Regions from separate parts of the Paenibacillus sp. FSL R5-0407 genome, predicted to be linked through region 2. Evidence: riboswitches for the same ligand, from Rfam matches in the RefSeq annotation. Region 2 holds a riboswitch; the other holds the start of a gene.
What was found. Region 2 has a riboswitch for thiamine pyrophosphate ahead of tenA (thiaminase II). Riboswitches for the same ligand answer to the same signal wherever they lie in the genome.

Region 1 (4,621 bases), 570 kb from region 2:
GGCGCATGAAGCTTCCCGAGGAAGTTTCGGGAATTCACGCCCTGGGACGCATGCTGGAAGAGGTCGGTCGGGAGACCGGGCTGCGGACCAATTTGACGGTGGAGGGAAATCCTTATGCCCTGTATCCGAGCCAGGAACTGATCCTGTACAAAAACGCCCGGGAAGCTGTCACCAATGCGCTGAAGCACGGACATCCCGAGTCCGTGAACATCGTCATCTCCTACAAAGATCGTGAAGTCTGCATGGCGGTTAGCAATGACGGCGCCCTGCCGGAGACGATGCCATCTGAGACGAAAGGCCTCGGGCTGACAGGTATGAAAGAGCGTTGCGCTTTGGCGGGCGGTCAGTTGGATATCTCTCTGAGCCCGTTCTTTACGATAACAACAAGACTGCCGGTTGTGCGGCATGAAGAGATAATATAATTCTCAATGGGGAGATCGGAGTGAAACGCCTTATGACGACAACGAATCTGACGGTTTTTATTGTGGACGACGACCCTTTCATCCGGGAGAGCCTGACCTTGTTGATCGGTCTGGATCCTGAAATCGAGGTGGCCGGTTCGGCCTCCAACGGAGCTGAGGCTGCTGAGATCATCGGGCGCGGGCCTTATCCGGATGTGGTGCTGATGGATATCCGCATGCCCGTCTGCGACGGGGTTGAAGGAACGAAGAAGATCAAAGCGTTGTCTGACGGCATTTCGGTACTGATACTGACGACCTTTGACGATGATGAATTTATTATTGAAGCGTTGCGGAATGGGGCCAGCGGATATTTACTCAAAAACATCCCTCCCGACCGGATCATTCAAGGTATCAAAACGGTACATAGCGGAAGCATGCTCATTCACCCGGATGTGGCGCGGAAATTGACGGGACTGTTGCGCCCCGCTCCTCCAGCTCCATCCGATGACAAGCTGACCGAGGCGGGATTAACGACTGCGGAGCAAAATGTGGTTAGGCTGATTGCCGACGGCATGTCCAACAAGGAGATCGCCGGACAGTTGTTTTTAAGCGAGGGAACGGTCAAAAATTACGTCACCGATATTCTCGGCAAGCTCGGCGTCCGCGACCGGACGCAACTGGCCATCCTGTACTGGAAAACCAAGAGCGGGTCTTGATATTAGCGCTTAAAATTACATAAGAGTTCTATAAATTCAAAAAAGCTGCCCCCCTGTATTCCCCGGAGGCAGCTTTATTATGATTCATAGGCAAATCCGGACCGGTTTAACGGTCCACTTTCATGGAGTTGGTGTTGATAAGTTGCGGAAGCATCTTCGTTCCCTTCACCATTTCAGAGGAACACAGCGGACATACCGGAACATAGTCAAACGCAAAGTTATCCCTCATCCATCCGTTGCAATCCTCGCTCATGCAAGACCATACCGGCGTGTTCTCTTCAGGAATTTCTTCAATCGTTTTTTTACGGTAGTTCATGATTACCTCCTATAAAGTTCTTTTGCCCAAGCACCTCTATGAGTAACTAACCCCGGAAACCATCAACCGTATGCTTAAAAAAAACAAAAACTGCCCTTAACGCACGCGTTAAGAGCAGTTATGCCTGCATTACAGTTTTACGACGTTCTCGGCTTGCGGTCCGCGGTTGCCTTGAACAACGTTAAATTGTACACGTTGGCCTTCATCAAGCGTTTTGAAGCCTTCGCCTGTGATAGCGCTGAAATGAACGAATACGTCATTTCCGCCTTCAACTTCGATAAAGCCGAAGCCTTTCTCAGCGTTGAACCATTTTACTGTTCCTGTTTCCATGAAAGATTACCTCCTGTTTAAAGATTAACATGATCCTTTTTTACATAAAAAAATTCACATATTGAAAAAAGTTCATTTTAAAAATTGACACTCTTTTCAATATCTGAATATCACTTCTTAAAACTTCAATTGTTTTCATTATACTCTGCCGGAATGTAAAAAGCAAATCAAAACCAAGTTTGCTGGACAGAAAGTTGATGCCGGACTATAATGACTAGTGTAATCCGCAGTTTATAGTTCAGGGGAGCTGGAAATTGGCCGGCTGAGATTGTGTCCTCAAGACACTGACCCTTTAACCTGATCTGGGTAATGCCAGCGTAGGAAGAATGTTTAGCATGGAGCTTGTTTTTTCGTAGCCATGAACCTACGCGTCCCGATCCGGGGCGCTTTTTTTGTATCCGGATCCCAGAGGACGCTGCCGCCAACAGAGTGTTTTCAGGAATGCATTGAACGAGAAACTGCGGAAATTCCACATCCGAAAAGGAGAGAATTTCTGTGAAGCAAACAAAATGGACGCTGCTGATGCTGTGCGGACTTCTGATCGCGGCCTTGACGGCCTGCGGCCAAAGCGACGGCAAGGCAAACAAAGCGGCCGGAAACGAAGCAGCCTCATCCGGCAAGGAACCATCCAAATCCATGCAGGACGTTAAGATCGTCCTCGACTGGAGTCCCAACACGAACCACACCGGTCTTTATGTAGCCAAAGAACAGGGCTTTTATGAAGAAGAAGGACTGAACGTCGATATTCTCTTGCCAGGATCCGGCGGCGCAGACGCCATGGTAGCTTCCGGCGAAGTTCCCTTCGGCATCAGCTACCAGGAGGGCGTGACCCAGGGCCGCACTCAAGGCGTTCCGCTCGTTTCGATCGCCGCAGTCATTCAGCATAATACCTCGGGCTTTGCGGCTCCGGTAGACCGGGGCATCAAAACTCCTAAAGATTATGAAGGCAAAACCTATGGCGGCTGGGGCTCCCCTGTCGAGGAAGCGATCTTGAAATCGATTATGGACCAGACCGGGGCCGATGTCGGCAAAGTAAAATTCGTCAATATGGGCGAAGCCGATTATTTTACGGCGGTAAAACGGGATATCGATTTTGCCTGGATCTTTTATGCGTGGACGGGAATTGAAGCCGAATTGCGCGGCGAGCCGCTGGACATGCAATATGTTAAGGATTATACGGATAAACTGGATTATTATACCCCGGTTATCGTAACGAATGAAAAAACGGCCGCAAACGACCCTGAGCTGGTGAAGGCCTTTATGCGGGCTACTTCCAAGGGCTATGAGTACGCGATCGAGCATCCGGAGGAAGCCGCAGACATTCTGCTTAAGGCGGTTCCGGATTTGGACAAGGAACTGGTCCTGGCAAGCCAAAAATGGCTCAGCCCGAAATACCAGGATGACGCGGCCCGTTGGGGAGAACAGAAACGCGAAGTATGGCAGAACTACTCCGATTGGATGCATGAGCGGGGCTTGATCGAGAAAGAACTGGATACCGACAAGGCTTTTACCAACGAATTTCTGCCTGAGTAATATAAGAGGTTACTTTGAACTCGCACTATAAATGCCCTATTTTAAATAAAAGTCTGGAGGATGAACAATTATGCCAAACGCACTTCTCAGCATTCAAATCATTCCTAAAACACCGAACGGTGAAGACGTAATCCCTTATGTCGACCGCGCTATCGAGGTTATTCAAGCATCCGGCGTCAAGTATCAGGTCAATCCGCTGGAAACGACAATGGAAGGCGATCTGGAAGAACTTCTGGCCATCGTCAAGCAAATGAATGAAGCGGTAACGGAATTCGGCAGCAAGGGGATCATCTCGCAAATTAAAATCTCTTACAATCCGCAAGGCGTCAGCATGGACAAGCTGACCGAGAAATATCGTCCATGAAGCTCCGCCGACTCTGGAACAGCATATGGCCGCCCTTAGTGGCGGTCATCTTGCTTTTGGCCGTTTGGCAGGCGGCAACCTCCATTTTTCAAATTGAAAAATGGATCCTCCCCAGCCCCTCCGATATCGTCAGGGAGGCCACGGGCGGCGCGGCCGGCCTCTGGAAGCATACGATGGCTACGCTGCGGCTTATGCTGGTAGGCTTCGCCATCGGTACCGGAACCGGGCTTCTGGTAGCTTTTTCGCTTCATTATATTCCGTCCCTGAAATCGTCGCTTTATCCGTTGATCATCCTTAGTCAGAATATACCTACGATCGCGCTCGCTCCTCTGCTCATGATCTGGTTCGGATTCGGCATTCTTCCGAAGATTATCGTGATCACCCTGGTCTGCTTTTTTCCAGTGGCCGTCGCGGCCATGGACGGGCTGACCCGTACCGACCGCGTCATGCTGGATTATATGAGAATGGCGGGCGCGTCCAAAGGCCAGATATTCCGTAAACTTGAGGTGCCCCATGCTCTCCCTTCCATCCTATCCGGCGTCAAAATTGCAGCCACATACAGTGTCATGGGGGCGGTAATCGCCGAATGGATCGGAGCGGACAAAGGCATCGGATATTACATGATGCTGCAGAAGTCCTCTTTTCGCACGGACAAAATATTCGTGGCCATCACCATCATAGTAACCATCAGCCTTGCCATGTTTGCGCTGATCGCCCTGTTGGAAAAATGGCTGGTCCGTTATAAACCTCTCAAGGACGACAAATAAAAAGGGGGCTTTCGCCAATGATGAATACCGAAAAATCCGCCTCCGTCTCGGGTACCGATATCGCTGCGCTAGAGATTCAGGGAATCAGCCTTGCTTTTCGTAAACGGCGCCAGCAGTTGCCGGTGCTGAACGACATTTCTCTGACCGTACCCGCTGGAAAATTCGTTTCTATCATCGGTCCCTCCGGCTGCGGA
Region 2 (4,621 bases):
CGACCAGCTTGGGCCCCATGGCGCTGATGATCTCAGCGGCCTTCTTCCGGTCCTGCATCGTGCGGATCGTCACGCCGGAGAGCGCCTCCGCCTCCGGGATGTTCGGCGTGACCGCCAAGGCCAGCGGAAGCAGGTCCTTCTCCAGCGCGTGCACCGCTTCTTGCTGAAGCAGCTCAGCCCCGCCCTTCGCGATCATCACCGGATCGACGACAAGGCGCTCCCAGCGAAAGCGCCGGACTTCTTCGGCAACGGCATGAATGATGTCGGCGTTAAACAACATACCGGTCTTCACGGCATCGACGCCGAGATCGCTGCCGACAGCCCGGATCTGCTCCGCTGCCGCTGAGGCCGGCAGCGGGTAGACCCCGCTGACACCGAGCGTGTTCTGCACGGTGACCGCCGTGATGGCCGACATGCCGTAAACGTTCAGTTCCTGAAACGTTTTGAGGTCGGCCTGAATCCCGGCTCCGCCGCCGCTGTCCGATCCGGCGACTGTCAGCGCCTTGGCTAGGCCGTGGCGGGTCACACCAGGCCCCCGGCCGTCGCCGCCTGGATTTCCCGGACGGAGGCGTAGCCCTTCAGCGAATGCGGATGCAGCTTCGCGAGCTCATCCAGGAAGGCGGTCTGGAAGCTGCCAGGCCCGAAGGCGGCCGTTCGCTCGGCGGCGCGAGCAGCCGCCGTGCCATAGAAGGCCAGACCGGCCGTCCCGGCGAGCAGCAAGTCCTCCTCGACCGCCGAAAAAGCGCCCAACACCGACGTCAACAGGCATCCCGTGCCGGTTACCTGCGTCATCAGCGCGTCGCCGCCGCTGATCACCCGGCACAGCTTCCCGTCGGTGATCACATCCTCCCGCCCGGTGATGGCTACGACCGTTCCCAACTCCTGGGCGGCCCGGACCGCCAGAATGGCGTTGTCATAGCTTCCGCTGTCACCGGCGTCCACGCCTTTGATCTCGCGGGTCTCGCCGATGAGATGCGCAATCTCGGCCGCATTTCCCCGCACCAGCGAAACCCGCACCTCACGCATGATCCGCAGCGAGGATTCCGTCCGGAATCTCGTTGCCCCGGCCCCGACCGGATCAAGCAGCACGGGAACGCCGTTCTCGTTGGCGGAACGCCCGGCGATGATCATCGCCTCCACAAGGTCGCTATTCAGCGTTCCGATATTCAGCACCACCGCGCCCGCGACTTTCGCCATGTCGGCGACCTCTTCCGGTGCGTAAGCCATAACGGGAGAGGCTCCCAGCGCGTAAAGCCCGTTGGCCGTAAAATTGGTCACGACTACATTGGTCATGTTATGAACGAGCGGTTTCGTCTTTTGCAATTTGGCAAGAAGTGAGGACAGTTCTCTTTCCAGCATACTCATATTGTTCAATCAACCTTTCTTTATGAAATAGATAGATTTGAAAAAGAAAATAAAGTCTGTCCGGCTCACAGCACCGCCGCCCGCATCGGAACGGGCCATTCTTCCTGCTTATAAGCCATGTCCCAGAACAGGTACTCCAGTTGGCAGCTATGAAGAAAATGCTCCTTCATGCGCTCCCGCTCCGCCGCGCCGGCCTCTTCCGCCCATAAATCCACCTGTTTGCGCAGCTTCACCGTGGTATCACCCGCGAGCCCCCCGTAAAACTGAATCCAGTCATAGAAGGGATGAGACGGCTCTGGCCGGACTTCCTCGATCAGCCTTTGGCCGATTTCCAGGTATGTCCAAGGGCATGGCAGCAGCGCCGCCAGCATTTCGCCAAGACTTCCTTCATGGGCAACCGTCAGCATATGCTTGATGTAGTGGTGTGCAGAAGGAGCAAGCGGATAGCCCTGCATTTGCTCATATGTCACCCCCGCAGCGGTGCAGAAATTTTGATGCGGATGAACCTCGCTGTGCAAAATAAAGCCAATCTGCTCATTAAACATTTCAATATCTTCCCGCCGTGTGCATTTCGAAATCGCGATCCCGTAAATTCGCATATACGCATTCAAATATTCATAATCCTGTTTGACATAATGGATCAGTTGCTCCCTTTCCAGCTTTCCTTCCGCAATTCCGCGGACAAAAGGATGCTCATAGATCGCGTCGAACAGACCATCCGCCTCCCGGCGTACCTCCTCGGTAAAGTTCACCAACGCCCACCTCCGGTAAATAGTTTGAGAATAGGAATCCGCATACCAAAAAAGCCGCCCCGGAAACGGAGCGGCTTCATCTGCAATATCATACGGAACATAGGTATCGCCTTTGAAGGGCCGGCTCCACTTCCCTACGCTAGTACGAACTAGATCAGGTTCAAAGGGTCCAAGAATTCGTCTCTTGTCTCAGCCGTTTAACGGCTCCCCTAGTGGATTTCCTATTCTATTGATACATACTGTACCCCAGGCTTACAAGATTTGTCAAACAAATCGCAATGGAAGACTTTTTAATTACTTCTTATCCACCTGCAGCAGGGTAACGTTCTTGATCGCATAAGTGTCTTTGATCTTCTCTTCCGAAATGACCTTTAATTTGACCAAGCTCGCGATTTTACCGGAATCCGGCTTGGACAGCATTCGCCAAAGCTCGAGGTCGGGCAGGGCTTCGTACAACCGGTTCTCATCGTATTCCCTCCGGTTTTGCAGGACGAGTATTACCTTATGGCTTTCGAGATCCAGACCGGTCGTATCCTGATCCCGGCAGTAATCCAGAATGGCTTGGCGAAGCTCCCCCAATTCCCGGTCCAGCTCTTTCTGCTGCTGTTTTACCTCATAATAACGTTCCACGATCTTGTCCAAAAATTCTCACGCTCCTTTATATCCCATGGATATGCCGAAGCGTGCGATTTTAGGCCAGCCGGCCGCTAAACCTTATTCACTTGGCTTCCGCCCGTTCATGCAAGGGCAAGGTGATCGTAAACCGGGTCCCTCCCCGGTGGACGCTCTTCAAGGATACTGTTCCCCCAATTGCCTGAATCGCCTGATAGGAGAACGTAAGGCCAAGCCCCGTCCCTCTGGCCTTGGTGGAGAAAAAAACGGAGCCCAACTTCTCGATTTGGTCCTTCGTCATCCCGATCCCATTGTCTTCTATCGTCAACACGGCTTCTCCGCCAACTGCCCCCAGTTCCAGGGTCACCCTTCCCTCCGTGGAGTCGTAGCAGGCTTCAATCGCGTTCTTGATCATATTCATAAGTATCTGTTTGATTTTCTCGGGATTGGCCAGAATCCATATCCGGCCTTCCGGGATCTGCCCTTCCAGCGCGACATTGTTCATATTCGCATAAGGGCGCATCACTTCCACCGTTATTTTCAACAGGTTCGACAGATCGGTCGATTCTTGATGATCCGTCAAGGGCTTTGAGATGGAAAGATACTCCGAGAGTATATATTCGGTACGTTCCATTTCGCTTACGCAAATATCTATGTAACGATTGACTTTATCCCGTTCCCGCGAGGATTCGCGAATCAGCTTGAGGAACCCCTTTACCGCAGTGAGCGGGTTGCGTACCTCATGAACCAGCGATGCGGCTACCTGGCTAATCACCAAGACTTTTTCATTTTGCGCGTATTCGATAAACAGCTCCTTATCCTTCACTGCCTTTTGAAACAACGAAATCAGCAGCCAATTGCCGATAAAGTTCTGGACCGGAACAACAAATATATGAAACAACAGATTATTTTCGATAGGATCCGGATTGTACAAATAGACGAACAGGAGCGGTACGAAGAAGAAAATGAAGCCCGCCAATAATACGACGGGCACTTTTTGCCTGGCAGCCAGGTACATCCGACGTAAAGCCAAGGATAGGGGAAAGATGATCAACATGATCACCATCGCAATTCCCATCCCGTCGCCGCCCAAGTACAAACGGTACAGTACAAATTCCAGCAACAGAATGAGACCTGCAGGCAAGCCGCCGAAAATGAGTCCGAAGAAGAGAAACACATACCTTATGTCATAATAGTACCCGGTCACCGCGCTTGCCCCGAAGGTCATGGAGAAGAACAAGCAGATCGCAGTAGTAATTATAATGAATTTCCGCGAGTAATTCCGGGGCGAATCCCGGTAATAAACATTGAACATCAGAAAGGGCATAAGGGCAAAAAATAACTGGAGTATTATTTCCTTTACAATGGTCATCCGCAGTCACCCTTCATTTCCAGGACATTAAATTTAGTTGTATAATAATTCTATCCTACTATCTTTAAACCCTTTAATTCCAGGCTTAACCAAGCCAATCACCAATTATTTACCGCATGTTCGATAAACGCTACCATCTCCTTAATTTCCAGGACCCGCCCATCGTCCAGCACGGCTTTTCCCGTAAAGGTGCCAAACAACTGATGGCATTTGTTGTCCACGAACAGCAGCTTCGTTGCCGTCTGCTGGTCATAAAGCGGCGTGAACTCCATTTCGAATCTTCCGTCATCGCTCGTAATCCTTTTCTTGGACATATAACCCCCGGCCGGCAAATCATAGATGACCCGGCCCAGCTTATGGGCCTTGCCGTCATAAAACAGCATATTTTCACTAGCTGCCGAGGTGTTGCCGAAGCCGTGACCGATATTGAAGCCAAAGCGTTTCCCGTCCACATAGCAGCTGCCGTTTCCCCAAAACCATTCGTGACGGAACGGCCATACCCCTCTGCCCCAATCCAGCA

Region 1: another riboswitch for thiamine pyrophosphate. It lies ahead of NYE70_RS24055 (ABC transporter substrate-binding protein); the one in region 2 lies ahead of tenA (thiaminase II).

What each region holds. Positions count from the first base shown of each region.
Region 1 is NZ_JBBPAX010000002.1:1,084,118-1,088,738, forward strand. Features, by position in the region: gene NYE70_RS24035 (sensor histidine kinase) at 1-422, shown strand, start outside; gene NYE70_RS24040 (response regulator) at 455-1,117, shown strand; gene NYE70_RS24045 (cold-shock protein) at 1,224-1,433, opposite strand; gene NYE70_RS24050 (cold-shock protein) at 1,563-1,763, opposite strand; TPP riboswitch at 1,994-2,104, shown strand; gene NYE70_RS24055 (ABC transporter substrate-binding protein) at 2,286-3,296, shown strand; gene NYE70_RS24060 (thiamine-binding protein) at 3,367-3,660, shown strand; gene NYE70_RS24065 (ABC transporter permease) at 3,657-4,427, shown strand; gene NYE70_RS24070 (ABC transporter ATP-binding protein) at 4,445-4,621, shown strand, end outside.
Region 2 is NZ_JBBPAX010000002.1:511,555-516,175, forward strand. Features, by position in the region: gene thiD (bifunctional hydroxymethylpyrimidine kinase/phosphomethylpyrimidine kinase) at 1-526, opposite strand, end outside; gene thiM (hydroxyethylthiazole kinase) at 523-1,365, opposite strand; gene tenA (thiaminase II) at 1,431-2,117, opposite strand; TPP riboswitch at 2,232-2,338, opposite strand; gene NYE70_RS21535 (hypothetical protein) at 2,412-2,759, opposite strand; gene NYE70_RS21540 (HAMP domain-containing sensor histidine kinase) at 2,836-4,101, opposite strand; gene NYE70_RS21545 (DUF2804 domain-containing protein) at 4,200-4,621, opposite strand, start outside.